DNA from 2 places in the Delftia sp. DS1230 genome. Region 2 is predicted to be linked to the other one. Evidence: riboswitches for the same ligand, from Rfam matches in the RefSeq annotation. Region 2 holds a riboswitch; the other holds the start of a gene.
The links. Region 2 has a riboswitch for thiamine pyrophosphate ahead of AAN986_RS10600 (long-chain-fatty-acid--CoA ligase). Riboswitches for the same ligand answer to the same signal wherever they lie in the genome.

Region 1: another riboswitch for thiamine pyrophosphate. It lies ahead of thiC (phosphomethylpyrimidine synthase ThiC); the one in region 2 lies ahead of AAN986_RS10600 (long-chain-fatty-acid--CoA ligase).

What each region holds. Positions count from the first base shown of each region.
Region 1 is NZ_CP157763.1:4,550,343-4,565,032, reverse strand. It holds gene fusA (elongation factor G) at 1-882, shown strand, start outside; gene AAN986_RS20545 (inositol monophosphatase family protein) at 1,310-2,224, opposite strand; gene AAN986_RS20540 (RNA methyltransferase) at 2,441-3,268, shown strand; gene cysE (serine O-acetyltransferase) at 3,304-4,128, shown strand; gene AAN986_RS20530 (nitroreductase) at 4,191-4,853, shown strand; TPP riboswitch at 4,916-5,041, shown strand; gene thiC (phosphomethylpyrimidine synthase ThiC) at 5,307-7,250, shown strand; gene AAN986_RS20520 (porin) at 7,582-8,637, shown strand; gene AAN986_RS20515 (efflux transporter outer membrane subunit) at 8,677-10,050, opposite strand; gene AAN986_RS20510 (MacB family efflux pump subunit) at 10,052-11,998, opposite strand; gene AAN986_RS20505 (efflux RND transporter periplasmic adaptor subunit) at 12,001-13,185, opposite strand; gene AAN986_RS20500 (ABC transporter substrate-binding protein) at 13,376-14,587, opposite strand.
Region 2 is NZ_CP157763.1:2,371,249-2,385,938, forward strand. It holds gene AAN986_RS10580 (MarR family transcriptional regulator) at 1-223, opposite strand, end outside; gene AAN986_RS10585 (CocE/NonD family hydrolase) at 440-2,269, shown strand; gene AAN986_RS10590 (TetR/AcrR family transcriptional regulator) at 2,321-2,947, shown strand; gene AAN986_RS10595 (DUF418 domain-containing protein) at 2,944-3,993, shown strand; TPP riboswitch at 4,054-4,145, shown strand; gene AAN986_RS10600 (long-chain-fatty-acid--CoA ligase) at 4,212-5,330, shown strand; gene AAN986_RS10605 (acyl-CoA reductase) at 5,327-6,823, shown strand; gene AAN986_RS10610 (ABC transporter ATP-binding protein) at 6,825-7,610, shown strand; gene AAN986_RS10615 (ABC transporter permease) at 7,607-8,368, shown strand; gene AAN986_RS10620 (ABC transporter substrate-binding protein) at 8,407-9,417, shown strand; gene AAN986_RS10625 (SDR family oxidoreductase) at 9,419-10,216, shown strand; gene AAN986_RS10630 (methyl-accepting chemotaxis protein) at 10,224-12,041, opposite strand; gene AAN986_RS10635 (AraC family transcriptional regulator) at 12,135-13,541, opposite strand; gene AAN986_RS10640 (hypothetical protein) at 13,510-13,860, opposite strand; gene AAN986_RS10645 (midcut-by-XrtH protein) at 14,161-14,690, shown strand, end outside.

The DNA of each region.
Region 1 (14,690 bases), 2.2 Mb from region 2:
GTCTTCCCCGAGCCCGTGATCGCCCAGGCCGTGGAGCCCAAGTCCAAGGCCGACCAGGAAAAGATGGGCATTGCCCTGTCGCGCCTGGCGGCCGAAGACCCGTCCTTCCGCGTGCGTACCGATGAGGAATCGGGCCAGACCATCATTGCCGGCATGGGCGAGCTGCACCTGGAAATCATCGTGGACCGCATGAAGCGCGAGTTCAACGTGGAAGCCAACGTGGGCAAGCCCCAGGTGGCGTACCGCGAGACCATCCGCAAGAAAGTCACCGACGTGGACGGCAAGTTCGTGCGCCAGTCAGGCGGCAAGGGCCAGTACGGCCACGTGGTCTTCACGGTGGAGCCGCAGGAGCCCGGCAAGGGCTTCGAGTTTGTCGACGCCATCAAGGGCGGCGTGGTGCCGCGCGAGTACATCCCTGCGGTCGAGAAGGGCGTGATCGAGGCCCTGACCAGCGGCGTGCTGGCCGGCTACCCCGTGGTGGACGTCAAGGTCACGCTGACCTTCGGCTCGTACCACGACGTGGACTCCAACGAAATGGCATTCAAGATGGCGGCCATCTTCGGTTTCAAGGAAGCTGCCCGCAAGGCCAGCCCCGTCATCCTGGAACCCATGATGGCCGTCGAGGTCGAGACGCCCGAAGACTACGCCGGCACCGTCATGGGCGACCTGTCCTCGCGGCGCGGCATGGTGCAGGGCATGGACGACATGGCCGGCGGCGGCAAGTCCATCAAGGCCGAAGTGCCCCTGTCCGAAATGTTCGGCTACGCCACTTCGCTGCGCTCGCAAACGCAAGGCCGTGCCACCTACTCCATGGAGTTCAAGCACTACGCCGAAGCACCGCGCAACGTGGCCGAGGCCGTGATCAACGCACGCGCGAGGTAAAAGAGGCGGCAAACGTGCAGCGGGCAGCATGCTGCCCCTGACCCAGGCCCCCTCTCACCCCTCCCGTATGTCCACGCCTGCGCCGGGCCGCCTGCGGGGTTGCAGTCCTGCCGAAGGACAGGACTGCTTCGTCAACTGACTCGCCGTGATGTTTGAGTGGAGCGCGCAGCGCGCAACGAGTTTCACGGCGAACCCCGCAGGCGGCCCGGCGCAGGTTGCCCGCAGCGAAGCGAAGGGACGTGGACATTCGGGTCGCCTTCTTTGATCTGACCTTTCTTGGCGAATCAAGAAAGGGCAGTCGGCCGCCGGGCCGAGACCCGGCCCCGAAAAGCAACCCCCGGCAGGGGCAAAAAGCGCACCGAACCCACGCCCAACGAAAAACAGCTCCTTGAAGGAGCTGTTTTTCATAAGAGAGGAGAAGCCGAAATCAGGCCTCAGGCTGCTGCTCAGATTCAGTAGCTTCCACATCAGCAGCCGGAGCCGCCTCACCCGAATCCGCCAAAGCCTGCCGCACACCCGCCTTCTCCCCAGCCGAAGCAAACTTGCTGTACTTGCCAACGATGCCGACCAGCGCACCATAAATGCGCGGATTGCCCGCCAGGCATTCCTTCTGCTCCAGGAAATCCGCCTCGCCCGTGAAGTTGCCGACCAGGCCACCGGCCTCGGTCACCAGCAGGCTGCCGGCGGCCACGTCCCAGATCTGCAGGCCGCTTTCGAAGAAGCCATCGGCAAAGCCGGCTGCCACGTAGGCCAGGTCCAGCGCGGCGGCGCCGGGGCGGCGCACGCCTGCGGTTTCCTGCATCACGTCGCCCAGCATGTTCATGTACTGCTTGAAGTTGTCGCCACGGCGGAAGGGGAAGCCGGTGGAGATCAGGCTGTCCTTGAGCTGGATGCGCTTGGACACGCGGATGCGGCGGTCGTTCAGGTAGGCGCCGCGGCCGCGCGTGGCCGTGAACAGGTCGTTGCGCGAGGGGTCGTACACCACGGCATGCTCCACCTTGCCCTTGAAGGACAGGGCAATGCTCACGCAGTACACGGGGAAGCCGTGGATGAAGTTGGTGGTGCCGTCCAGCGGATCGATGATCCAGACGTAGTCGGAGTTCTTGGCGCCGAACTCGTTGCCCGATTCCTCGGCCAGGATGCCGTGGCCCGGGTAGGCGCCCAGCAAGGTTTCGATGATGGCCTGCTCGGCCGCCTTGTCCACCTCAGTCACAAAGTCGTTGACCTGCTTTTGTGCGACACGCACGGATTCCACGTCAAGAGCCGCGCGGTTGATGATGGCGCCGGCGGCGCGTGCGGCCTTGATGGCCACGTTGAGCATGGGATGCAGGTTGGTCGACATAGATTGTGAGGCGTTGGCGGAGCAGCGGCTGTGCAAGGAGAGGACGGTCTTCTCTGGCAAAAGCAGGCTGTTTGACGCGGGTAAGAACGGAAAAAGCCGCGTCCGGCGATGCGGGGCGGCGACAATAGCGCGCAATTTTACCCGCCTTGTCCGTTTTGTGCTGCGCAACCTGTCCCGTTTTGGGGGCTCTGCCGGCGCCGGCAGGCCAGCGACGCCATGAAAACCCGATTCGTACTGATAGAAACCAGCCACGCCGGCAATGTGGGCGCCGCCGCCCGCGCCTTGAAGACCATGGGCTTTGACGACCTGGTGCTGGTGCGCCCGCGCTGGCCCAACGTGCTGCGCAAGGAAGAGACCATCCAGCGGGCCAGCGGCGCGCTGGACGTGCTGGGCAATGCGCGCGTGGTCGAGACGCTGGAGGAGGCGCTGGACGGCATCAGCCACCTGTGCGCCACGGCCATGACGCCGCGCGACTTCGGCCCGCCCACGCGCACGCCGCGACAGCATTTCGAGCTGCTGCTCAGCGGGGCGCTGGATGTGCTGGCTGCGCCCGATGAGGCCGATGCGCCCGATGAAGCGGCGCCGCCTGCCGATGCATCCGTGTCCGCACCGGCTCCCACGCCGCGCTGCAACCAGTCCGGCGTGGCCTTCCTGTTCGGCTGCGAGCGCTTCGGCATGAGCAACGACGATGTCTACCGCAGCGATGTGGCGCTGTCGATTCCGTCCAATCCGCAGTTCGGCTCGCTGAACCTGGGGGCGGCCATCCAGGTGGTGGCCTACGAGTGGCGCCAGGCGCTGGGCGGCTTTCCCGTGGTGGAGCACACGCCCGCGCCGCAGCGCGCCGACGCGGCCCAGGTGGCCGGCATGCTGGGCCATTGGGAGCAGGCGCTGGCGCATATCGGCTTTCTCGATCCGGCTGCGCCCAAGAAGCTCATGCCGCGCCTCAACCAGCTTTTCAACCGCTCGCAACTGACCGCCGAGGAAATCCACATCCTGCGCGGTGTTGCGAAGGCCATGCTGCAGAGCACCCCACCGAAACGCTAGACTGAGCGGTCTTGTCAACAATAACCAGCCCCTAGATGCTTGACCGCCTGCGCTCCGATATCCAGTGCATCCTCGACCGCGACCCTGCGGCACGCAGCACCTGGGAGGTCATCACCTGTTACCCGGGTCTTCATGCGATCTGGCTGCAGCGTCCGGCGCACTGGTGCTGGAACCATGGCCTCAAGTGGCTGGGGCGCTTCATCTCGCACATCGGCCGCTGGCTCACCGGCATCGAGATCCATCCGGGCGCCGTCATCGGCGAGCGCGTCTTCATCGACCACGGCATGGGCGTCGTCATCGGCGAGACGGCCGTGGTCGGCGACGGCTGCACCATCTACCACGGCGTGACCCTGGGCGGCACCTCGCTGTACAAGGGCGCCAAGCGCCATCCCACGCTGGGCCGCGACGTGGTGGTCAGCGCGGGCGCCAAGGTGCTGGGCGGCTTCGAAGTGGGCGACGGTGCCAAGATCGGCAGCAATGCCGTGGTCATCAAGCCCGTGCCCGCAGGCGCCACGGCGGTGGGCATTCCGGCGCGCATCATCGCCAGCAAGAACGGCCACAGCGCCGACGTGACCGAGCACGACCCGGCATCGGCCAAGGCCGAGTCCATCAAGGTCCCGGCCTCTGCCGCGCCCCAGCCGTTCACGGCCTACGGCATCACCCAGGAAATGGACCCCGTGGCCCAGGCCATGCGCGGCCTGAGCGATGGCGCGGCCGCGCATGAGCAGCAGATCGCGCTGCTGTGGGAGGCCATTGCCAAGCTCTCGGCCGGCAGCAAGGTGGGCGACTGCGTGCCCTGCGAGTCCGAGCGCCCCCAGGCCTTCCAGAAGGACAAGATCGACCAGATCATGGGCAAGTAGGCCTGCACAAGATCACCAAAGATCCCCAAGATCCCCCAAGAAGACCGGAGACTCCGACCAGCATGAACGTTGAACAGGCCTTGCATGCGCGCCGCTCCGTGCGCGCCTTCCTGCCCCAGTCGCCCGATGCGGCGCTGGTGCGCACCCTGATGGAACAGTCGGCCAATGCGGCCTCGGGCGGCAACCTGCAGCCCTGGCGCGTGCTGGCGCTGACGGGCGAGCCGCTGCAGCAGCTGCTGACCGCCGTTGCCGAAGCCGAGCCCCAGGACGCCCAGCCCGGCCTGTCCTACCCGCCCAACCTCTGGGAGCCCTACCGCAGCCGGCGCTTTGCCAATGGCGAAGAGCTGTACCAGTCGCTGGGCATTCCGCGCGACGACAAGCCCGCGCGGCTGGAGCAGCTGGCCCGCAACGGCCAGTTCTTCGGCGCGCCCGTGGGCCTGATCGTGGCGGTGGACGAGCGCATGGGCCTGCCGCAATGGGTGGACCTGGGCATCTACCTGCAGTCCTTCATGCTGCTGGCCTGCGCCAATGGCCTGGCGACCTGCGCCCAGGGCTTCTGGCGCCGCTACAACGACGCCGTGACCCAGGCGCTGGCGCTGCCCGAGGGCTACCACGTGGCCTTCGGCATTGCGCTGGGCTACGAGGACAAGAACGCCCCCATCAACGGCTGGCGCGCCACGCGCGCTCCGCTGGCCGAATGGGGTGCGCTGCGCGGCTTCGACTGACGGCGGCGCATGGCCCCTGGGCAAACCCGCAGGCGATGGGCCGCCAACCATCCCCTATACTTGCCGCTGCTCCGGGGTGTGCTGATGCACTGAGATGCCAACCGGTCCATGCGCTGCATGGGCCAGGCGGCGAACCCGACGAACTTGATCCGGTTGATACCGGCGGAAGAAGAGCGGGACCCTGAAGCGGGGCCGAAGTCAGAGGATGGAAGTCCGCCACGGCGGATACACGCAGGGCCGCAACGGCCAGGCAGGCCACCATCCGATGCGCATCGACCCTTGCCAACCAAGGCTGCTCGTGCGCCTTGGCGTGCGTGGCAACCAGGGGCCAAGGCCATACGGCCCTGGCAGGCCCACACTGGCATAGCCCGGTGCGCGGCCTTTGGCACAGCCCAAGGAGTGTCCGGTTCCCGGAGCGTTGTTGATCGACGCTTTGAACGCAAGGAACCCGACATGAACGCTCCCGATTCCATCTTCACCCCCGCAGCCGGCGAAGCTCCAGACGCACAGCGTTTTTCCGACCTGCTGGCGCAGTCGCGCAAGCCGTTCCCGGCCTCCACCAAGAGCTATCTGCAAGGCAGCCTGCACAGCGGCCTCAACGTGCCCGTGCGCGATATCCAGCTGACCAATGGCGAGCAGGTCAGCGTCTATGACACCTCGGGCCCCTACACCGATCCGGCCGTGGCCATCGATGTGCGCAGCGGCCTGCCGGGCGTGCGCAATGCCTGGATTGAGTCGCGCGGCGACAGCGAGTACTACGCCGGCCGCCTGCGCCAGGCCCTGGACGATGGCGGCAAGCGCGGCGAGGAAGACGAGCGCGTGGCCCGCCTGCGGGCCGAGGCCGCATCGCTGCAGCGCCAGCCGCGCCGCGCCAAGAGCGGTGGCAACGTCACCCAGATGCACTACGCGCGCAAGGGCATCATCACGCCCGAGATGGAGTACGTGGCCCTGCGCGAGAACGGCCGCCGCGAATGGATGGCCGAGTACCAGCAGGACGCCGCGCGCGAGGCGCGCCTGGCCGGCAACGGCCTGGGCGCTGCCATCCCCAAGATCATCACGCCCGAATTCGTGCGCGACGAAGTGGCGCGCGGCCGCGCCATCATCCCGGCCAACATCAACCACCCCGAGATCGAGCCCATGGCCATCGGGCGCAACTTCAAGGTCAAGATCAACGCCAACATCGGCAACTCGGCCGTCACCTCCAGCATCGAGGAAGAGGTCGAGAAGCTGGTCTGGGCCATCCGCTGGGGCGCGGACAACGTGATGGACCTGTCCACCGGCAAGAACATCCACACCACGCGCGACTGGATCATCCGCAACTCGCCCGTGCCCATCGGCACCGTGCCCATCTACCAGGCGCTGGAGAAAGTGGGCGGCATCGCCGAGGACCTGACCTGGCCCATCTTCCGCGACACCCTGATCGAGCAGGCCGAGCAGGGCGTGGACTACTTCACCATCCACGCCGGCGTGCGCCTGGCCTACATCCACCTCACGGCCCAGCGCCGCACGGGCATCGTCTCGCGCGGCGGCTCCATCATGGCCAAGTGGTGCATGGCCCACCACCGCGAGAGCTTCCTGTACGAGCACTTCGAGGACATCTGCGACATCATGAAGCAGTACGACGTCAGCTTCTCGCTGGGCGACGGCCTGCGCCCCGGCAGCGCCTCGGACGCCAACGACGAGGCCCAGTTTGCCGAACTCAAGACCCTGGGCGAGCTGACCCAGCTGGCCTGGAAGCACGACGTGCAGACCATGATCGAAGGCCCCGGCCACGTGCCCATGCACATGATCCAGGCCAACATGACCGAGCAGCTCAAGCACTGCCACGAGGCGCCGTTCTACACCCTGGGCCCGCTGACCATCGACATCGCCCCCGGCTACGACCACATCGCCAGCGCCATCGGCGCGGCCATGATCGGCTGGTTCGGCACCGCCATGCTGTGCTACGTCACGCCCAAGGAACACCTGGGCCTGCCCGACCGCGACGACGTCAAGCAGGGCATCATCGCGTACAAGATCGCCGCCCACGCCGCCGACGTCGCCAAGGGCCACCCCGGCGCCCGCGCCCGCGACGACGCGCTGAGCCAGGCCCGCTTCGACTTCCGCTGGCAGGACCAGTTCAACCTGGGCCTGGACCCCGACACCGCCCAGGCCTACCACGACGAAACCCTGCCCAAGGACAGCGCCAAGGTGGCGCACTTCTGCTCCATGTGCGGCCCCAAGTTCTGCTCCATGAAGATCACCCAGGAAGTGCGCGAATTCGCCGCTGCCAAGGGCGTGGCCGAGCAGGAAGGCATTGCCGCCGGAATGCAGGCCAAGGCCGAGGAATTCAACCGCGCGGGCGGAGAGTTCTATATCCCCATCGTGGCGGCCAGCAGCGATACGACGGCGCGTTGATCGCGCGGCATTGAGCCGATCCGGGCTGCGTGCAATGCGCGGCCCGTGGCCGCCGTGGATGGCGCGGCGGCCTTTCCTTGGGAAAACACCTAGCGGTCCGTGATGGCTGAGGATCAGTCCGTCGCCGAATCGTTTATCTCCAGCCACCTTCTCCCGCCGAGAATTCCATGACCAGCCGTTACCGGCGTTGCCCCGCAGGCTTCGCAGGCACAAGAACAAGAACGCGCTGACTGCACGGCCGCAGTTTTCACGCATGGCCGGCAAGGATTTCAGTACGCCTTGGCCTTAGTGGCGAGGGCTTTCGCCAACTGGCAATCGGGAGGAGAGGGAGATGAATAAACGCATGATCCGCAGCGCTGGCCTGGCCGCGCTTGCATTGGGCACGGCCCTGGCGGCCCAGGCCCAGAGTTCGGTCACGCTCTACGGGCGTGTGGTCGCGGGGGTGGACTACCAGAACAATGTGTACGACCCGGCCACGGGGGGCTCCGGCAGCCTGTGGCGGGCCGTGGGCAACCAGTGGGGCACAAGCATGCTGGGTTTCAAGGGGGAGGAGGACCTGGGCGGAGGGCTGCATGCGCTGTTCACGCTGGAGTCGGGCTTCAGCATCGACGATGCCAGGTTCAACGGCGCAGGTTTCTTCAACCGCCGCACCTTCGTGGGCCTGCGCAGCGGCTGGGGCACGCTGAAACTGGGCAAGGACCTGTCGATCTCGGATGCGCACTGGGCGCTGGACCCCACGGGCCAGCAGTTCATCGGCTCGGCCACGCTGGTTCGGGGGCGCAACTGGGGCGGGCATGACAACATGATCTCGTACGAAACGCCCAGCTGGGGCGGCCTGCGCGTGCTGGCGCTGACCGGCCTGGGCGAGCAGCCGCAGGGCACATCGCGGCTGCGCAAGGATGCGCTGTCGGTGTCCTATACCGCGCCCACGTTCGAGTTGCGCGCCATCTACGATGTGGCCCGCGATGCCAATGGCCACTTCAGCGATCTCTACACCACATCCCGCAACCTGACGCTGGGCGGCACGGTGACGCTGTCCGCGCTCAAGCTGTTCGCGGGCTATGAGCAGCTGTCTGCGCCCGACAGCGCGGCCGGCGTGCCCAACAAGGCGCGGCAGTATTGGATGGGCGCGCGCTACAAGGTGTCAGGCCCGCTGACGCTGATCGGGGCGGGCTACCGCACCACGGTCAACAACGGCGGCGGCAGCGCCAACCTGTTCATGGCGGGCGCCGACTACGCGCTGTCCAGGCGCACGCTGCTGTACGCCAGCGTGGGCAATGTGCGCAATGGCGGCAATGCGAACTTCTCGGTGGAGACCACCAACAACAACCCGGCGCCGGGCGGCAGCCAGACCGGCCTGTACCTGGGCATGGCGCATTCGTTCTGACCGGGGCGGGGCACTTTGGCGGAGGTTGCCGGCCCTTGCTCAAGGGGCTTGCCATCCGCCGCCCAGCACCTTGTTGATCGTCACCTGGTTTTGTAGTTGCGCCAGGTGCAGGGCCGAAAGGGCCAGCTGTGCGTTGCGGCTGCGCTCCTGCGCATCCAGCCAGGTGCGCAGGGGTACCTGGCCTGCGCGGTAGCGTGCCTCGTACAGGCGGGTGATTTCTGCCGATTCCTGCATGACGCGCTGCTGTGCCTGCTCCTGGCTGGCCAGCTCGGTGCGGGCGGACAGGGCTTTTTCCGTTTCCGCCAGCGCGGCGTACAGCGACTTGCGGAAGTTGACCACGGCCTCTTCATGCTGGTTGCGCGCAATGGCGGTGTTCAGCCGCATCTCGCCCACGTTCAGAAAAGGCAGGGTCATGCTGGCGCCCAGGGCCGCCACGGGGTTGGCCAGCAGGTCGAGCAGCGAGTTGCTGGAGCCCCCCAGGCTGCCGGTCAGCGACAGCGTGGGGTAGTAGCGCGCGGTGGCCGCATCGCTGCTGGCCAGGGAGGCGCGCAGCCGCAGTTCGGCGGCGCGCAGGTCGGGGCGGCGGCCCAGCAGTTCGGCGGGCAGTCCTGCGGCAATGGCAGGCAGCGCGCCCGTGGGCAGGGCCTGCGGCTCGCCACCGGGTGCCTCGGCGCCCAGGAGCAGCTCGTTGAGCGCCTGCCGCAGTTCGGCGCGGGCCTGCGTGTACTGGCTGAGCAGCGCCTGCTGCTCGGCCAGCGCCTGCCTGGCCTCGCGCCGTTCCAGGCTGGATACGGCGCCGCTGCGGTACTGCGCCTCCACCAGCTCGCCGGTGCGGCGTGTGTACTCCAGGCTTTGCCGCGCAAATTCCAGGCGCTCGTTGGCCAGGGCCAGTTGCCAGTACAGGCTGGCGGTGGTGGCCGCCAGGGACAGGGCCACGGCCTGCCTGTCCTGCTCGCTGGCCTGGGCCTCGAAGACGGCCGCATCGCGCTGGGCACCCAGGCGGTCGAACAGGTCCAGCTCCCAGCCCACGCTCAGCGTGGCGCTGGACGTCTCCAGCGTGCTGCGCGGGCTGCCGGACAGCGGCCTGCTGGCCCCGGTGCTGAGTGTGCCGCCGGGTTGCGGCAGCAGGGCGCGGCCCGCCAGCTGCGCCTGCAGCGCGGCGCGGCGCACACGGATGCCTGCCGTTGCCAGGTCGGGGTTGCGCGCAAGGGCCATGTCGATCCATGCATCCAGGCGCGGATCGCCGAAGGCGCGCCACCATGCCTCGGGCGAAGGCGCGGCCGCCGAGGGCTGCGCATGCTCGAACTGTGCGGGCAGCGCCACCTGCGGCGCCTCGTAGGTTGTGCGCGTGATGGCGCCGCAGCCGGCCAGGGCCACTGCGCATGCCAGCACGCCGGTCTTCAGCATATGCATGTCAATCTCTCGATAGAGCCTGTACGGGGTCGAGGCGCGCAGCACTGCGCGCCGGCAGGAAGCCGAAACCGATCCCGATGAGGGAGGAGCAGGCCACGGCCAGCACGATGGAGGCGGCCGAGAACGAGAGCTGGAAGCTGGAGCCCGACAGGCTCACTGCCAGGCCCAGGCTCAGCGCCAGAGAGACACCCAGGATGCCGCCCACGATGCAGACCAGCACGGCCTCGATCAGGAACTGCTGAAGGATGTCCGACTGGCGCGCGCCGATGGCCATGCGCACGCCGATCTCGCGCGTGCGCTCGGTCACCGACACCAGCATGATGTTCATCACGCCGATGCCGCCCACCAGCAGCGCAATCATGGCGATGGCCGAGACCAGCAGCGTCAGCGTGGTGCTGGTGCGCGTGATGGCCTGGCGGATCTGGTCGGAGTTCCAGATGAAGAAGTCCTTGGTGCCATGGCGCTCGGTCAGCAGGCTGGTGGCGGCCTTTTGCGCGATCTCGGCCGGCACCGCGTCCTTGATGCGCAGCGTGATGCTGTCCAGGTGGTACTTGCCGACCAGGCGCGTGGCGGCTGCGGTGTAGGGCACGAAGAAGGTGGGCGTGGAGCCGCCGAAGCTGTTTTGCGCAGGCCGGAGCACGCCGACGATTTCCACGGGCATCTGGCCCAGCAGCACGACCTCGCCCAGCGGGCTGGGGTTGGTGGGGAACAGGGCGGTGGCGGTCTTCTGGTCGATCACCGCCACCTGGGCGTGCAGGTCCACGTCGCGCTGGTCGAAGAAGCGGCCCGATGCCAGGCGCAGGCCGCGCACGCGAAAGTGCTCGAAGCCCACGCCCGTCACCTGGGCCGTGGCCGCGTTCTCGCGGTACAGCGCCGTGACGCCGACCGACACATTGGGCGTGGCGCTGTCCACGTAGGGCTGCTCGGCCAGGGCCTGGGCGTCGGCGGCGACCAGGGTCTCGATGGCGGCCGCGCGCGTGTCGCCGAAGTCCTTGCCGGGAAAGATGTCCAGCGTGTTCGTGCCCAGCTCGCTGATCTGGTTCATCACCTGCTGCTGCGCACCGCGCCCCAGCGCCACCACCGAGACCACGGCCGAGATGCCGATGATGATGCCCAGCATGGTCAGGAAGGTGCGCAGGCGGTGGGCGTTCATGGCGCGCAGGGCCATGCGCAGGGCCTCGCCAAAGCGGTCCGACAGTCCGCGCCAGGAGGCCCGGCGCGCGCCGGATGCCGGCTCCACGGGCGGCCTGGCTTCGTGCGGGGTGCTGCGCCGGTCGGCAATGATGGCGCCGTCGCTGATCTCGATCACGCGCGTGGCGTGGGCGGCGACGGCCATGTCGTGCGTGACCAGGATGATGGTGTGGCCGTCGGCATGCAGCTCCTGCAGGATGCGCATGACCTGCTCGCCGCTGGCCTTGTCCAGCGCGCCCGTGGGCTCGTCGGCCAGGATGACGGCGCCGCCGTTCATCAGCGCACGCGCAATGGACACGCGCTGCTGCTGCCCGCCCGACAGCTGGCCCGGCCGGTGCTGCATGCGGTCGGCCAGGCCCAGGCGTTCGAGCAGGGCGGCCGAGCGCGCATGGCGGTCCGTGGGCGCCGTGCCGGCGTAGACCGATGGCAGCTCCACATTGCCCTGGGCCGTGAGGTCGGGCAGCAGGTGGTAGCGCTGGAAGATGAAGCCGAAATGCTCGCGCCGCAGCGCGGCCAGCGCGTCGGGCCCCAGCTCGCTGGTCTCGCGGCCCGCGATGCGGTAGCTGCCCGAGGTCGGATGGTCCAGGCAGCCGAGGATGTTCATCAGCGTGGACTTGCCCGAGCCCGAGGCGCCGACGATGGCCACCATCTCGCCGGCCTCGATGGTCAGGTCTATGTCCTTGAGTACCGCCACCGTGGTGTCGCCCGCAGGAAACTCCCGGCGCAGGCCCTGCATCTGCAGCAATGCATGGTCCATGCTTACATTCCCATCGGGTCGCTGCCGGCCGGCTTGCCGCCGGGGCTGGCCTCGCCGATCACCACCTGCTCGCCGGGCTCCAGCCCCGACAGCACCTGGGCCTGGGCGTTGGTGCGCAGGCCCACGCGCACCTTGCGCTCGGTGACCTGGCCCTGGGCATCGCGCACGCGCACGCTGTAGTTGTCGTCGGCATCGCGGCTGCCCAGCGCGGCGGCCGGCATGAGCACGGCCTTGTCGGCCTGGGCCACGCGCACGGTGACCTGGGCGGTCATGGAGGGGCGCAGCTTGCCTTCCGGGTTGGGCACGTCGAACTGGGCGTTGTAGTAGATGGCCTTGGCGGCCTGGGCGCCGGTGGCGGTCGCTGCGCCAGCGGTGGCGTCCGTGGCGATGGAGGCGGGCGCAGGCTCTATGCGCTCGATCGTGGCGGTGTGGCGCTGGCGGCCACTGCCCAGCGTGGTGAACCAGGCCGTCTGGCCCAGCTGGATCTTGTCCACGTCGGCCTCGGCAATCTCGGCGCGAACGGTCATCACGTCGAGCTTGGCCAGCATGACGATGGTGGGCGTGGTCTGGAAGGAGTTCAGGGTCTGGCCCTGCTTGGTGACCACCGCCACGATCACGCCGTCCATGGGCGCGACGATGCGGGTGTAGCCCAGGTTGATGCGCTCGGTCTCCACCTGGGTGCGTGCCTGCTCTATCTGGGCCTGCAGGGCGCCGACATCGGCCAGCGCGGTGTCCAGCGCGGCCTTGGCGGCCTCATGGTCGGCGCGCGAGGTGGCGTCGGCCTGCAGCAGTTCCTGCTGGCGCTGGAAGGTGAGCCGGGCCTGGACGAGGGCCGCGCGCCGCGCGGCCAGCTGGGCCTGCAAGGCGGTGACGGATGCCTCGGCATTGCGCAGCTTGATGCGCTGCGGCTGGGCATCGACTTCGGCGATCAGCTCGCCGGCCTTGACCTTCTGCCCCAGCTCCACGTGCAGGCGCCGGACCTGGCCCGAGACCTGGGCGCCCACGGCCACCAGTTCCTTGGGGTGCAGCCGGCCCACGGCCAGCACGGTCTGCTCCAGGTCGCCGACGGTGACGGGTGCGGTTGCGAATTGGGTGGAGGGCTTGGCACTGGCCTTCCACCACACCAGGCCTGCGACCATGCATGCGCCTGCGACGGCGACCATGGCCCATTTGCGATTGAACTTCATTCTTCCCCTGCCGCGCGGTCGGCCGCAGGGGAGACAGTCCCTGCCCGGCGCCGCGCCAGATGCTCGAACTTACCAGTCTGGCGCGGTTCGATGTCCCGGCATTGACCAAGGCATGGAGATTCAGTGGAGAAAAGCGAGGAGAGGGAGCGGCCGGGCTGCCCCCTCGGCTCACCGCAAGTTCAGCGCAAGTTCAGCGCCAATATTGGCACTTGCTCTCGGCCTTGGTGGTCCAGACCTGCTCGGCCGGCAGCTTCTTGACCAGCTTGTAGTAGTCCCAGGTGCCCTTGGATTCGGCCGGGGATTTCACTTCCATCAGGTACATGTCGTGCACGTAGCGGCCGTCCTCGCGCAGGTAGCCGCTGCCGAAGAAGTCGTCCATCTTCATGCCGCGCCAGGTGGCCATGACCTTGTCGGCATCCAGCGTGCCGGCCTTTTCCACGGCCTTGAGCCAGTTCATGGTGGCCGAGTAGTCGGCCGCATGGATTTCGCTGGGGCGGCGCTGGGTCTTGGCCATGAAGGCGTCGGCGAACTTGCGCGAGGCATCGTTCATGTCCCAGTACCAGCTGGTGGTGAACTGCATGCCCTGCGTGTTCTTCAGGCCCAGGCTGTGCACGTCGGTGAAGAACACCAGCAGGCCGGCCAGCTTCATGTCCTTGGTCACGCCGAATTCGCGCGCTGCCTTGATGGAGTTGATGGTGTCGCCACCGGCATTGGCCAGGCCCAGGATCTGGGCCTTGGAGTTCTGCGCCTGCAGCATGAAGCTGGAGAAATCGCTGGCGTTCAGCGGCGTCTTGACCGAGCCCAGCACCTTGCCGCCGCGCGCCTCGATGATCTTGGTGGTATCGGCCTCCAGCGCATGGCCAAAGGCATAGTCGGCGGTCACGAAGTACCAGCTCTTGCCTCCGGCCTCCACCACGGCCGCGCCCGTGCCCTTGGCCAGGGCCACGGTGTCGAAGGCGTAGTGCACGGTGTAGGGGCTGCACTGCTCGTTGGTCAGCGCCGAGCTGCCCGCGCCGTTGTCGATGAAGACCCGCTTTTTCTCCTGCGCCACCTTGGCCATGGACAGGGCCGTGGCCGAGTTCGTGCCGCCAAACACCAGGCTGATGCCCTGCGTGTCTATCCACTCGCGCGCCTTGCTGGCGGCGATATCGGCCTTGTTCTGGTGGTCGGCCGTCAGCAGCTCGATGGGCTTGCCCAGCAGCTTGCCGCCGTAGTCGTCGATGGCCATCTGTATCGCCACGGCGCCGTTCTTGCCCTCGACATCGGCATAGAGACTGGACATGTCGGTGATGAAGCCGATCCGAACCTTGTCCTGCTGCGCCAGGGCCGGCGTTGCCAGTGCGGCGGCGCACAGTGCCAGGGCCAGCGGTGTCATCAGCGATGTCTTGGGGCGTTGCTGCATGAAGTCTCCTTGCTTTGGATGGAAAAAGCCCGCTGCTGTTGCGCAGGGGCCGGGTGATTCCATGCTGGCAGGGACAGGGGCCTGCCGCATTGGGGCAAGCACG
Region 2 (14,690 bases):
TGTGGGACACCAGGGACAGCACGGAGAACTCCACCATCTTGAGATCGTGGGTGGCCATGCGCTCCACGAACACCTCGATGATGGACATCGAGGCACGCCGGGCGTTGTAGCCGACCAGGGTGTGCAGGAAAGAGGCGTCGATGGACGGCCCCGGCGCTGTGGCGCCGGACGGGGCCGTGTTCTCTTCGGACGGAGCGGGCTTGGATGTGCGGGCGCGGGGCATGGGTTCAAGGAACTGAAAATCGAATCATAGTGTGGCGCGCGGCTGCCGTGGTCCGGGGCCTAAGGCCGTGGCGATTGGCCGCGTTCGCCTTCAGCCTGTCTTCAGGCGTGCTTCAGCCCCCCTTCAGCCTGCGCGTGCGCCATGCGCCCGGACGGTCCTACATTGCGGCCTGCCCCCTTGCGGGCATGACTGCATCAGCAACCAGGAGGACCATCCATGATGACTTTTCGCCATTCCCGCGCGTGGCTCGGCGCGGCCGGCATCGCCACCCTTGCCCTGGGCCTCGCGGCCTGCGGCGGGGGCTCTTCGGGCAGCACCAACCCCGGGCCGCGCATCTGGGGCTACATCCAGCTGCCTGACGGCAACAAGATGCGCTATTCGGTGGTCTTCCCCAAGGGGCCGGGGCCTTTTCCCGTGCTGATGGAGTACGACGGCTACGGATCGGGCTCGGTCACGGACCAGACCACCCAGGAATGGACCCAGGAAGGCTATGCCGTGATGGGCCTGAACGTGCCCGGCACAGGCTGCTCCACGGGCGAGAACCAGTGGGCCGACGCCTCCGTGGGCGCGGCCGGGGCGCATGCGGTGGAGTGGGCGGCGCGCCAGGCGTGGTCCACGGGCAAGGTGGGTATGGTGGGCTATTCGTACTCGGGCTACGACCAGCTGTGGGTGGCGGCCCAGCGTCCGCCCAGCCTCAAGGCGATCGCGCCGGGCAAGAACGTGGCCGATCCCTACCGCGACGTGGCCTATCCGGGCGGCATCCAGAACATCGGCTTTCCCGCCAACTGGTGGCGGCAGTTCCCCGCGATATGGCGCAAGGCCGCCGACGATGCCAGGGCGCTGGATGGCGATACCGGATGCGCCCAGGTCGTGGAGGACAACATCCGCAAGATCCAGCGCCCTGACCTGGACATGGCGCGCTGGCTGGACGAGGACCGCTTCTTCGGCGCCCGCTACGCGCTCAAGAGCGCCATGAACTCCACGCACCGCATCGACATCCCCACGCTGGGCACCCAGTCCTGGCAGGACGAGCAGGTGGGCACCCGTATGGGCTACTACGAGGACAGCATCGCCCCGGACAAGATGTGGCTGATCAGCTCCAACGGCGACCACCACACCGACAACGCCCCCTTTCTGCGCGAGACCATGAAGCGCTTTTATGCGCGCTTTCTCAAGGGCGAGAGCAATGGCTTCGAGCACACGCCCCGCGTGCTGCTGGCGCAGGAAATGCAGTGGATGAACGGTGGGGGCGACTATGGGCAGCTGCGCCCCTCGGCCGTGGCCAGCTTTGACCGGCTGCCCGTGCGCGTCACGCCCATGACGCTGTGGCTGCAGCCGGGCGGCGGCCTGGGCGATGCGCCGCCGCAGGCCGAGCGCCAGTCGGCCAGCTACCGCTACCCGTTGCCGGGCGCCGAGGCCAACCATCCCGACGCGGATACCGAGTCCGGCGCGGGCCAATGGACGGCCAGCCCCGCCGGGCAGGGCCTGCTGCGCTTCACCACGGCCCCGCTGCCGCGCGCGCTGAGCTTTTATGGCGAGGCCTCGCTGGACCTGTGGCTCAGCGCCACGGCCGGCGACACCGATGTGCAGGTCACCGTCTCGGAGGTGCGTCCCGACGGCCAGGAGATGTTCGTGCAGCGCGGCTGGCTGCGTGCTTCCATGCGTGCGCTGGACGGCCAGCGCTCCACCGCCTTGCGGCCCTGGGGCGATTTCACCGAGGCCGCCGTGCGCCCGCTGCGCCCCGGCGAGCCCACGCTCATGCGCGTGGAAATTCAGAAATTCGCCCATGTGTTCCGCGCGGGCTCCAGCCTGCGCGTGACCCTGGACACGCCTTCGCAGACCGGGTACTGGGCCTTCGACCATCTGTCCACGCCTTCGACCAACACCGTCTGGCTGGACCGCAGCCGGCCGTCGAAGATCGTGCTGGGCCACATCGCCTATGCCCATGAGCGGCAGCTGCCGGACTGCCGGCGCATGCTGCGCCAGCCTTGCAGGCCCAACGAGGAGGCCGTTCCTTCGGGCGTGGGCCCCCTGCCGCCGCTGTGATTTCATGCCCCGGTGTTGACTATGAATGAACGTTCGTTCATCATTCGGGGCATGAAAAAGAAAGAAGACATCAGCGAGCGCCGGGCCGTCATCGTGGAGGCCGCCCTGCAGTGCTTCGTGGAGCGCGGCTTTCACTGCACCAGCATGCGCGACATCGCGCAGGCTGCCTCGGTGAGCCTGGGCAATCTGTACAACCACTTCGACAGCAAGCAGGCCTTGATTGCCGAGGTCGCCACGCAGGAGCAGACCGAGCTGCTGCCCTTGCTGCAGGCGCTGGAGCGGGCCGCAGCCCCTTCGCTGCCTGTGGTGGCGCAATTCCTGGCCGCCTACCAGGCGCTGTGCCGCCAGCGGGAATGGGCCGTGCTCAGCGCCGAATGCCTGTCCGAGATCGCGCGTTCGCCCGGGCTGGCGCCGGCCTTCGAGGCCAACCGCAGGCGCATGCTCGACGGCCTGGCAGGCTTCATGGAGCGCGGGGCGCAGCAGGGCCTCTTGCGGCCCGCCGTGCCCGTGCGCCTGGCCGCGCAATTGCTGCTGGATGCCGTGGAAAGCGATGCGCTGCGCTTTGCGCTGGCGGTGACGCCGCAAGAAGACGCGGGGGCGGATGAAGGGGTCGATGTGCTGCATCCCGCCTTGCTGGCCTGCCTTCTTGGAGGCGAGGCACGGGGGGACGCGACATGAGGCACGCCACCGGCAGGGGCGCCCGCCTGGCGGGGCTGGACCTGGCGCGCTACCTGGCGCTGGCAGGCATGGTGTTCGTCAACTTCAAGCAGGCCATGCATCCCGCGCTGCAGGAGCCGGGTTGGCTGCTGTCGTTCTTCCATTTTCTGGAGGGCAAGGCCTCGGCCACCTTCGTGGTGCTGGCGGGACTGGGCCTGGTGCTGGCCACGCGCTCGCTGGAGCCGGCCACGGCGCGCCTCTGGACGCTGCGCCGCGCGCTGTTCCTGCTGGTGGCCGGTGGCATGAACCTGCTGATCTTTCCGGCCGACATCATTCACTACTACGCGGTGTATTTCGTGTTGGCCATCGCCTGGCTGCAGGCCGGCGCACGGGCGCTGCTGGCCGGCATGGCGGCAGTGGCCGTGCTGTCCGCCTGGGCCTTGCTGCAGCTGGACTACAGCCAGGGCTGGGACTGGGCGAGCCTGTCCTACCAGGGCCTGTGGGAGCCGGCCGGCTTTGCGCGCAACCTGCTGTTCAACGGCTTCCATCCGGTGCTGCCCTGGTTTGCGTTCTTCCTCTGCGGCATGCTGCTGGCGCGCCTGCCGCTGGCCGAGCCGCGCGTGCAATGGGGCCTGGTGGCTGCGGGCGGCTTGATGGTGGGCGCGGCCTGCGCCGTCTCGGCACTTGCGGCACAGAGTGAATGGGCTCCCTGGCTGGCCACCGGCCCCATGCCGCCCGGCCCAGCCTATCTGCTGATGGGCCTGGGCTGCGCCAGCATTGCCATAGGCGCCTGCCTGCGGCTGGCCGACCGCTGGCCCGCCGGACCGTGGCGCGGCCTGCTGCCGGCCGGGCGCATGACGCTGACCCTGTACCTGGCACACATCCTCATCGGCATGGGCCTGCTGGAGGCCATGGGCGCTCTGGACGGATCACGCAGCCTGCGCGAAGTGGCCGTGGCCGCCGCGCTGTACGTGATCATCGCCAGCCTGGCCGCCTGGGCCTGGAGCAAGAAGGCGGCGCAGGGGCCCGTGGAGTGGGTGATGCGGCGGCTGACGGCACTGGGCTGACGCAGTCTTGCAGGGCGATGGCCCCGGGCCTGCGGCGTTGGCGACCCTGCTGTAAGATAGCTCTCCGCTCCGGGGTGCACGCCAGTGCTGAGATCCACACCCGAGAACTTGAACCGGGTCATTCCGGCGGAAGAAGAGCTTGCACCCCTGCGTGGCCGCCCATGCGCCACGGGCGGGGCGCCTTCGGAGCATCACGTCCCAGCTCTCGAAGGAATTCCATGGACAAGGCCCGGCCCCAGGCGGCTTCTCTGGTCGCAGACCTGCTTGCATTCATCGCCATGGACGGCTGCACCGACGAGCAGTTCGACGCACTGGCGCTGCGGCTGTTCGCCTACCAATACGAATCGAATGCGCCGTTTCGCAGCTTCTGCCAGCGGCGCGGCGCCACGCTGCGCAATGTGAAGACCTGGAGCGACATTCCCGCCGTGCCCATCGATGCGTTCAAGGCCATGGAGCTGCGCAGCGAGTCGGCCTCGCCCGCGGAGCGCGTGTTCATGACCAGCGGCACCACGGGCCAGGCCAAGGGACTGTCTTCGCGCGGGCGTCACTTCCATCCCGCGCTCGATGTCTACGATGCGTCGATGACGCGCAACTTCGCGCAGCGCTTCATGGCCGGGCACGAGCGCCTGCCAATGGGCATCCTCTTTCCCGACGAGCAGGCCATGCCCAACTCTTCGCTGGCCCACTACCTGGCGCTGGCCAAGACGGAATTCGGCACTCCCGACAGCCGCTACTTCCTCACCCCCGACGGCCTGGACATGCCCGGCCTGTGCGCCGTGCTGGAGGAGTCCGAGCGCAGCGGCCGCCCCTATGCGCTGCTGGGCGCCAGCTTCAGCCTGGTGCATGTGATGGACGCGCTGCGCGAGCAGGGCCGCAGCTTTTGCCTGCCGCCGGGCAGCCGCATCCTGGACACGGGCGGCTACAAGGGCCAGTCGCGCGAGCTGCCGCTGGAGGATTTCTACGCCGACCTGTCCCGGTTGCTGGGCGTGCCGCGCAGCCACTGCATCAACATGTACGGCATGACCGAGTTGAGCACGCAGTTCTATGACGACGGCAATGCCACGCTGCCCTCGGTCAAGTCGGGGCCGCACTGGATACGCTCGCGCCTGGTCGAGCCCGTCACCGGCCGCAGCGTGGCGCCCGGCGAGCGCGGCATTCTCGTGCACTGCGACCTGGCCAACTACAACGCGGTCACCACCATCCTCACCGAGGACGTGGGCCTGTGGGCCGGCCATGGCGAGAACAGCGGTTTCCTGTTGCTGGGGCGTGCCGAGGGCGCAGCGGCCAAGGGCTGCTCGCTGGCGGTCGATGAATTCGTGAAGGCCGCTGCTGCATGAACATCGAGAGGATCACGGCCGGCTACCTGCCCGAACTGCCTGGTTTGCGCGAGGACGAGGTGCAGTGGCATGTGCTGCCCTTCGAACGCAGCGGCGTGCGGCTGGAAGTCTCCGTGCCCCTGCTGACCGGCCCGCAGATGCATGCGCTGGCAGCCCATGTGCGCCGTGCCGCCGACCGCCACCTCAGGGCCATGCCCGTGGCCGAGATCATCGATGCCATCGACCGTGCCATTGCCCGCCTGCTGGACCGCAGCGATCCCTATCGGCGCCAGGCCGAGGCCTGGCTGCCCGTGGTCAGCGGCTATGACGCCGACATGGTGCGCCTGGGGCTGACGGGCTTCTTCAAGACCTTTCGCGCCGCGCAGCTGCGGCGCTTCGTGGCCGAGGACTTTGCCAACCCGGCCGTGCTGGACGGCTTCCAGCCCGCGCCCAAGGGCGGCGCGGTGCGCGCCTTCGGGCCCGACCTGCTGATGCACAGCTGGGCCGGCAATGTGCCTGCGCTGTCCCTGTGGAGCCTGGTCTGCGGCCTGCTGGTCAAGGCGCCAGCCATTGGCAAGCTGGCCAGCGCCGAGCCGCTGTTCGCGGGCTGGTTCGCACGGCTGCTGGCCGAGGTGCACCCGCCGCTGACCGATTGCCTGGCCGTGGTGTGGTGGAGCGGCGCGGGTGGTGTGGATGGGGCGGATGGCGCCGATGGCGTGGATGGCGGTGGAGCCGCCGCGCTCCATGCCGAGGCCGACACCGTGCTCGCCTACGGCGGCAACCAGACGCTGCAGGCGCTGCGCCAGCGCCTGCCCGTGACCACGCGCTTTCTGCCGCATGGCCACAAGCTGGGCTTCGGCATGGTGGGCGCCCAGGCGCTGGACACGCTCAAGGCGCCCGCCGTGGCGCGGCTGGCGGCCTGGGACGTGATGCGCTACGACCAGCAGGGTTGCTACTCGCCCCATGTCTTCTACGTGGAGCGCGGTGCCCCCGTGCCGCCGCGTGCCTTTGCCGACTATCTGGCGGCCGAGCTGGCCAACCTGCAGCGGCGCTTTGCGCGCCGGCCGTTGGAGCTGGAGGAGGGCGCCGCCGTGGCCCGCTGGCAGCAGGCCGTGGAATGGTCGGGCGACGCGCAGCAGCTGCTGGGCCCCGTTGACGCGCCCTGGAGCGTGGCGTACAGCGACAGCCTGCAGCCGCTGGCGCCCACGGCCCTGTACCGCACGATTGCCGTGGTGGGTGTGGACCGCCTGGATGACGCCGTGCCCGTGGTGGCCGCGCAGCGCGACTACCTGCAGACGGCCGGCATTGCCGCCTCGCCCGAGCAGCTGTACCGCCTGGCCGGCCTGCTGGGCGCGGCCGGCGTCACGCGCATCAGTGCCATCGGCTCCATGAGCATGCCCGAGGCCGGCTGGCACCATGACGGCCGCTTCAACCTGCTGGACCTGGTGCGCATGACCGAGATAGAGCAATCTGCCGAGGCGGCGGCGCAGCCGTTTGCGCCGTATGCGGACTGACATGGCGAACCTGCAAGAGGGGACGGACGGGGCTGCAACCATGGCGTTTCTCGATGTCGAGCAAGTGGTCTTCACCTACCCGGGCCGCCCGCCCGTGGTGGACGGTGTGGACTGGCGCGTGCAGGCCGGTGAGGTCCACTGCCTGCTGGGCCGCAGCGGCTGCGGCAAGACCACCTTGCTGAAGCTGGCGGCGGGGCTGCTCAGGCCGCAGTCGGGCCGCATCCTGCTGCGTGGCGCCGAGCTGGCCGAGCCCGGCCCGCAGCTGGGCTTCATGTTCCAGGCGCCCACGCTGCTGGAGTGGCATACGGCGCTGGGCAATGTGCTGCTGCCCGTGTCGCTGCAAAGGCGCCCCGCGCCGCAGGACGAACAACGCGCCCTGGCGCTGCTGCAGCAGCTGGGCCTGGCCAGCCATGCGCAGCGCCATCCGCGCCATCTCTCGGGCGGGCAGCAAAGCCGCGTGGCGCTGGCGCGGGCGCTGGTCCTCGATCCGCCGCTGCTGCTGCTGGACGAGCCCTTTGCCGCGCTGGACGCCATCACGCGCGCCGAGCTGCAGGACGACCTGCTGCGCACCTGCCGCGAGCGCGGCACCACGGTGCTCTTCGTCACCCACGACATCAACGAGGCCGTCTACCTGGGCGACCGCATCGCCCTCATGCACGGCGGGCGCATCGTGGCCGATATGGCAGTCGATCTGCCCGCGCCGCGCACCCAGGCCATGCGCCACGGGCCGGCGTTCAACGAACACTGCGCCCGCGTGCGCGCAGCCCTGGACAGGACGGCGGCATGACGGTGTCCTTGTTCCATGCCCGCCTGCTGGCCGCCGCGCTGGCGCTGGTCCTGCTGGGCCTGTGGGAGCTGCTGGTGCGGCAATGGGGCCTGTCCGCCCTGGTGCTGCCGGCGCCCTCGGCCATTGCGGCATCGCTGTGGACGGGGCTGGCCACGGGCTATTTCTGGCCGCACATCTGGGCGACGCTCCAGGCCCTGCTGCTGGGGCTGGCGGCCGGCAGCGCGATCGGCCTGCTGGCGGGCATGGCCCTGGCTGAATCCGAGCTGCTCGAGCGTGTGCTCAAGCCCTACGTGGTGGTCAGCCAGGTCGTGCCCAAGCTGGCGCTGGCGCCGCTGTTCGTGCTGTGGTTCGGCTTCGGCATGCTGCCCACGGTGCTGATCACGGCGCTGATCTGCTTTTTCCCGCTGATGGAAAACACCCTGACCGGCCTGCGCCAGGTCGATGCCCAGCGGCTGCAGCTGTTTCGCATGCTGGGCGCCACGCGGCTGCAGACGCTGCTGCGCCTGAAGCTGCCCACGGGCCTGCCCGCCATTCTTGCGGGCCTGCGCGTGGCCGTGGTGCTGGCCCTGGTCGGCGCCGTGGTGGCCGAATTCATGGGCGCCAGCCGGGGCCTGGGCGCCGTGGTCATCGCCGCCCAGGGAATGATGGACACCACCCTCATGTTCGCCGCCCTGGTGCTGATCGCCGCCATGGGCCTGCTGCTGTACCAGGCCTGCCTGGTGCTGGAGCGCCGGCTGCTGCGCTCGCGCGCCGCCTGACCGTCCTGAACACTTCCGAAACCTTTTCCCCAAGCGCCATGCACACACCGCAATCCCCCTTCCTCACCCGCCGCAGCCTGCTGGGCGCCTCTGCCGGTTTTGCCGGCCTGGCGCTGGCCGGCAATTGCCTGGCCGCTCCTGTGCAAGGCAAGATCCGCCTGGCGGGCTGGAGCAAGCCCATCAGCGAGATCACCAACATCCTGGCCGAGCCCGACAAGGGCTTCTTCAAGGCCCAGGGCGTGGAGCTGGCCTACCTGCCCGGCGCGGGCGGCGGCGACGCCATCCGCAACATGCTCAGCGGCCAGGCCGATGTGGCCTTCACCGACCCCGGCTCCTTCTTCATGGCGCTGGACAAGGGCGAGAAGCTGGTCGCCATCTACGACATCTACCCGCAGAACGTGTTCAACGTGGTCTCGCTCAAGTCGGCCGGCATCCGCAAGCCGGCGGACCTCAAGGGCAAGAAGATCGGCGTCTACAGCCTGTCCAGCGGCACGCGCCAGAACCTGCTGGTGATGCTGCACCAGGCCGGCCTCAAGGAGTCGGACGTGACCATCGTCGTCACCGGCCTGCTCAACTTCGCGCCGCTGATGCAGGGCCAGGTCGATGCCACGGCCGCCACCGACACCGGCCTGGCCGTGGGCCTGCGCAAAGGCATTGGCGAGGTCGATGTGATGCAGGTGCGCGACCACCTCAACATCTCCAGCGACATGTTCGTGGTGCGTGAGGACACGCTGCGCGACAAGAAGGACCTGCTGCGCGCCTTCCTCAAGGGCTACCGCGACAGCGCCGCCTGGATGATGGCCAACCCTGAGGAGGCCGCCACGCTGGCCGGCAAGCACGCCATCGACGGCACCCAGCGCGACATCAACCTGGACGTGATCCGCCTGCGCAATGCGTCTTCGCAGCCGCTGCAAGCCGGCAAGCCGCTGGGCAGCTTCGACCTGGCCGCCCTGCAAAAGGGCGCCGACGCCTACCGCGCGCAGGGCATGGTGCAAAGGCAGATCAAGGTGTCCGACGTGGTGGACACCAGCCTGCTGCCCGGGGCCTGAGATGGCACAGCCGTCTTCCCTGGGCCTGCAAGGCAAGGTGGTACTGGTCACCGGCGCCGGCCGCGGCATAGGCGCGGCCATTGCCACCGCCTTTGCGCGCGAGGGCGCCACCGTGGTGGTCAACCACCTGTCCAACGATGCTGCCGCCGCGCAGACCGTGGCGGCCTGCCAGGCTGCGGGCAAGCAGGCCGGAGGCGATGCCTGGGCCATCAAGGCCGATGTAGGCTCGCAGCCTGCCGTCCAGGCCATGACCGAGGCCATTGCGCGCGAGGCGGGCGCCATCGACATCGTGGTCAACAACGCCTTCAGGCCCTATGCCTTCGATCCCGAGCGGCGCAGCCGTTTCGACGACCTGGACTGGAGCGACTACCAGGCCCAGTACGACGGTGCCGTGGGCGCGGCCTTCAACGTCTGCCGCGCCGTGCTGCCGCAGATGCGCCAGCGTGCGCGGGGCAGCATCGTCAACATCGCCAGCAACCTGGTGGAGCACCCCGTCGTGCCGTACCACGACTACACCACGGCCAAGGCCTCGCTGGTGGCCTTCAGCCGCAACCTGGCCAGCGAACTGGGGCCCGTGGGCATACGCGTCAACTGCGTGGCGCCGGGCCTGGTCTATCCCACGCAGGGCACGCAGGACACGCGCGAGTCCTTCCGCGAATCGCTGATGGCCGCCACGCCGCTGCGCCGCCTGGCAAGCCCCGAAGACGTGGCGGGGCCGGTGCTGTTCCTGGCCTCGGAACTGAGCGGCTTCATGACGGGACAGGTACTGTTCGTCGATGGTGGCCTGGTGATGCGCTGAGCCTGTTCTAGAACTGCTCCCACTCATCGGCCTCGGCCATCTCGGCCATTCCGGCCGCCGTGGCGCGGCGGGGTGTTGCCGCCTTGGCGGGCAGCGCCACAGGCGCGCTGGAGGCCGCAGCCGCTGCCGCGCGCAAGGGCTTGGCGGGGAGGGGCACGGCAGGGGCCAGCGCGGGAGACGGCCTGGCGGTCTGTGCACGCGCCGGCACGGCCGCTGCCACTGTCGTGGACTTGGACAGGGCGGCCTGGGGGCGGGTCGCGTTCTCATCCAGCCGGAACACGCTGACCAGTTGCACCAGCTGCGCGGCCTGCTTGTTCAGGCTGTCGGCAGCAGCGGCAGACTCCTCCACCAGGGATGCGTTGTGCTGCGTCACCTGGTCGAGCTGCTGCACCGCGTCGCTGACCTGGGTCACGCCCTGGGACTGCTCCTGCGTGGCGGCACCGATGTCGGAGATCAGTTCGGCCACGCGGTGCGTCTGGGTGACGATGTCGTTCATGGTGCTGCCGGCCTCGGCCACCTGGCGGGAGCCGGCGGCGACCTTGCCCACGCTCTCGCTGATCAGGCCCTTGATCTCCTTGGCCGCATTGGCGCAGCGCTGGGCCAGGGAGCGCACCTCCGAGGCGACCACCGCAAAGCCCTTGCCCTGTTCCCCGGCACGCGCGGCCTCCACGGCGGCATTGAGCGCGAGGATGTTGGTCTGGAACGCAATGGCGTCGATCACGCCGATGATTTCCCCGATCTTGCGCGAGCTGTGCGTGATGTCCTCCATGGTGCTGACCACGCCATGCACCACCTCGCCGCCGTGCACGGCCGTGGCGCTGGCCGACTGGGCCAGGCCCGAGGCGCTGCGCACCGTGTCCACGTTCTGCTGAATGGTGGCGGTCATCTGCTCCATGGAGGCGGCCGTTTCCTCCAGGTTGGCGGCCTGCTCCTCCGTGCGAGCGCTCAGGTCGGCGTTGCCCGAGGCGATCTGGCTGGCGCCCGTGGCAATCGATTCGCTGCTGTGGCGCACCTGGCTGACGATGCCGGCCAGGCTGGCGCGCATGGCCTCCAGGCTGGCCAGCAGGCTGGTGGTATCGCCCCGGCGCAGCTGCACGTTCACCGCCAGGTTGCCCTTGGCCACTTCCTGCGTGACCTGGGCCGCGTAGGCCGGCTCGCCACCGAGCAGGCCCTTGATGCGGCGGGTGATGGCCCAGGCCACCAGCGCACCCAGCAACAGCGAGGCCAGGGCCAGCGACAGCATCTGCCGGCCGGCGGCCAGCGATTTGCCTTCGGTGGCCTGGGCCGTTTCCGTGGCACGCACCTGCTGGTGGGCCAGCATGTCGTTGATGGCGGCAAAGAACGCGTCCTGCTGCCTGCGGAACTCTCCGCTGCTGCCCAGCATGGCCGAGACGGTGGGCAGGTCATGCCGCATGGCCGCGGCCATGAACTGGTCCAGCAGCGGCAGGTAGGCGGTGCGCGCATTCCTCATGCGGTCGTACAGGGCGATGCCCTGCGGCGTGGTCAGTCCCTCGCGGAACTGCTCCATGAGCTGGCCTATCTTCTGGCGCTGCGTGTCCAGCGTGGCCTTGGCCAGGGCCTTTTCCGCAGGGTCTTCGATCAGCGCCAGACTGCGCACGCCGCGGAAGATGAACTCCACCGAGCTCTTGACCTCCACCAGCCTGAGCAGGCTGGTGATGCGCGTGTCGGCCAGGTAGGAGACATCGTCCGAGGCCTGGATCAGCCGCGCTCGGCCCAGCAGCGCAATCGACAGCGCGATGAGGATGAGAACCGAGAAACCCAGACCCAGCATGGAGCCCGTTTTCATATTCTTCAGATATTTCATGCGTCTTCCTTTGCGTCCTACTTTGCGTGTTGCTTCGGGTGATCGGTAGGGCCTGAATACACGCCCGTCATATGCATTCCAGGATTTTTCAAATCACGTCAGCCGGTGGTGCCGAACCCACGCCGATGGCGGTATCCCATAATGGCCGGAAAAATCCCTGGAAAATGTGGAGAGGGAGGAATATCCAAGCCGGGAGGAAATCTGTCCTATGCTTTGATCCGTGGTCAGCAAGGATTCCGCAGCCAGGTGGATACGGCTTTGTCTTATATATTCACCAATGCTGCATGATCGGCTATGGCGAAATGAAACTTCCAGCGTGCGGCGGCTGACGCGGCAATGGTCGGCAATGGACTGCACCAGCAGTTTCTTGTCCAGGTTGTCTTCTATGTATTGAAGGGCGCGTTTCACATAGGCAGGTTCCAGGTCATGCAACCGCGCCTCGTCCATGGCCGTGAATCGTGATTTCTCCAGATAAGGACTGATGGCCATGCTCTTGAGTCGCATGATGTTCAGCGCCTTCAGCGTGGACAGTGCGCCCGCGAAATCGCCCTGCGTTTCCTGTATGTGGTACTCATAGACCAGCGCATTGCGGTGCAGGCCCTCCAACTGGTAGGTCTGCGCCGTGGACTTGGCCAGTACGGCGGCCTGCAGCGCTTGTCCGTACTGGCGCTTGCTGCAATGCACCAGCGCACTGCTGAGCCAGGCCCAGCCTGCAATGGGCGGGTTCTTGGCCTGGTAGTGGATGCCGATGCGCTCAATGGAGCGGACCACGGCGGCAGCCTCGCGCCGGCCCGACTCCAGCCCCTTGAGCGACAGCCGCAGCAGCTCGCTGTACGGCCAGGCCAGGCCCGCTGGCAGCTGGCGGCCCACATTCCCCAGCAGGTCCTGCAAGGCAGCGCTGTCGGGCGCAGCGGCACCCAGCTGGACCAGGCCTGAATCGGGCGGTGGCCCGCACCACAGGTCCTGGTGGTTTTTATAAAGAAAGACCTTCCAGAGGATTTGCGCCCTGGCCCAGGTGATCAGGGCGGGGAGCCAGGGGCTGTCTCCGGGCGCCATTTGCGCAAAATCATGGTCCTTGCCTTCGATCAATTGCAGGGCGGTATCGAGCTCGCCCAGCCGGCCATGCGCCAGCGCCAGCACATAGGTGGCGCGCACCAGGGCCTCGGGCGGCAGCAGCGCGGGATTGGCCATGGCCGCCGTGGCCAGTGAAATGGCATTGCGCTCCTCACCCAGCTGGCAATGGACGAAGGCCGCTGCGATGCGCGACGACACCGCGCGGTCAGGCATGCGGTGCAATTCGAAAATCGCCTGCGCTTCCTGAATATGCCTGAGTACCAATGATGGATATATCGGCGGCTCCGGCCATTTGCAGGCCTGCAGCAATTGCTCGGCCCGGCTGATTTTATTGTTTCCCTGATCAGGTCGCTGGTGATGGTCGGATATTATTCTCCACAATCTGGATGCGCTCTCATCTGGGTGGCCGTGGATGTTGTGCGTCAAAAGATGGATTGAGTAAGAATTCTTGCTTGAAAAAATCAATGATCCTGCTCGATTGATGCATTTTCATGATGAATGCATCTGTGGGGTGGCGCAGGCCTGTCCCATGGGAAACACTGATTGACTGGAGGAATCTTACAGGCTGAATAAACAATTGTTTACATTTGGAAAAGCTTTCTCTTGTCAGATTGCGCAGGCGTTTGTCTTTTTGCGAAACTTTCTCCGGCTCCATTGACTTAATTCGCTGATGCGGCTCGGTTTTTCTGATGGGAAAAATCACAAAGGCCCGCGAGAAAATCCCTGAGTTTTCTAGGGTTGTCACAAGTCGAGTGATATGCGGCCCGCATGTGGGCGGGGTGGATCTGGGCCGGTACCTGCCAGGCAAGGGCGGGCGGTCGGACGAGCTGGGCGCATTGGAGGGGTCGTGCGGCCTTCGAGCGGCCCTTGCCAGAGCCGGTGCCCGCTGGCCAATTACCTGCTTTCAGGGATATGCGCTGCGCAGGCCGTCGTCTAAAGTAAGAAATTGTCAGCAGCGCAGTCATTTGTGGCCTGCCTGAAGGCAGTGGCGGGGACCGCTCCCCGCCTGTTCGGATCTTCGGATCTTTTCTTCCAGGCCAGACCCATGCTGCAACTTTTCCAATTCCTTGCCCGTGGCACGGGGCTCGCACAGGCGTTGGGCGCCTTGGCCGTGGCCTGTGCCGTGCCGGCAGCCCAGGCCCAGAGCATCACTGCGGCACCGCTGGCGGCCGTGGCGCCGGCGGCGATTCCTGTGGACCACCCTGGCGCTCTTGCGCTGCTGGCGTTGGCCTTGGGGGCCTGCCTTGTGCGGGGTGTGCAAAAAGGGCGGATCTCCCTGGTCGGCCTGCGTGCCTGGGCCATGGGCGGTGCTGTTGTCATGACCGCAGCCACGGCGGTCTGGGGCGAGCGGGTGCAGGCCCAGATTCAGGAATTGCAGGAAGCCTTCAACCAGGCCGCAGGCGAGACGCTCACCGTTCCCGTGCAGACGACAGCGCTGGGTGCCGATGGCGCACCGCAGGGATTCCTGCCTGTGGTCTATCGCAACCAGACCTCGGTGCGGCTGAAAATCACCGGCATCACGGACCCTGTGTGGAACACCTGCTTTCCGCTGGGCGTGCCGGGCACGATTCCTAC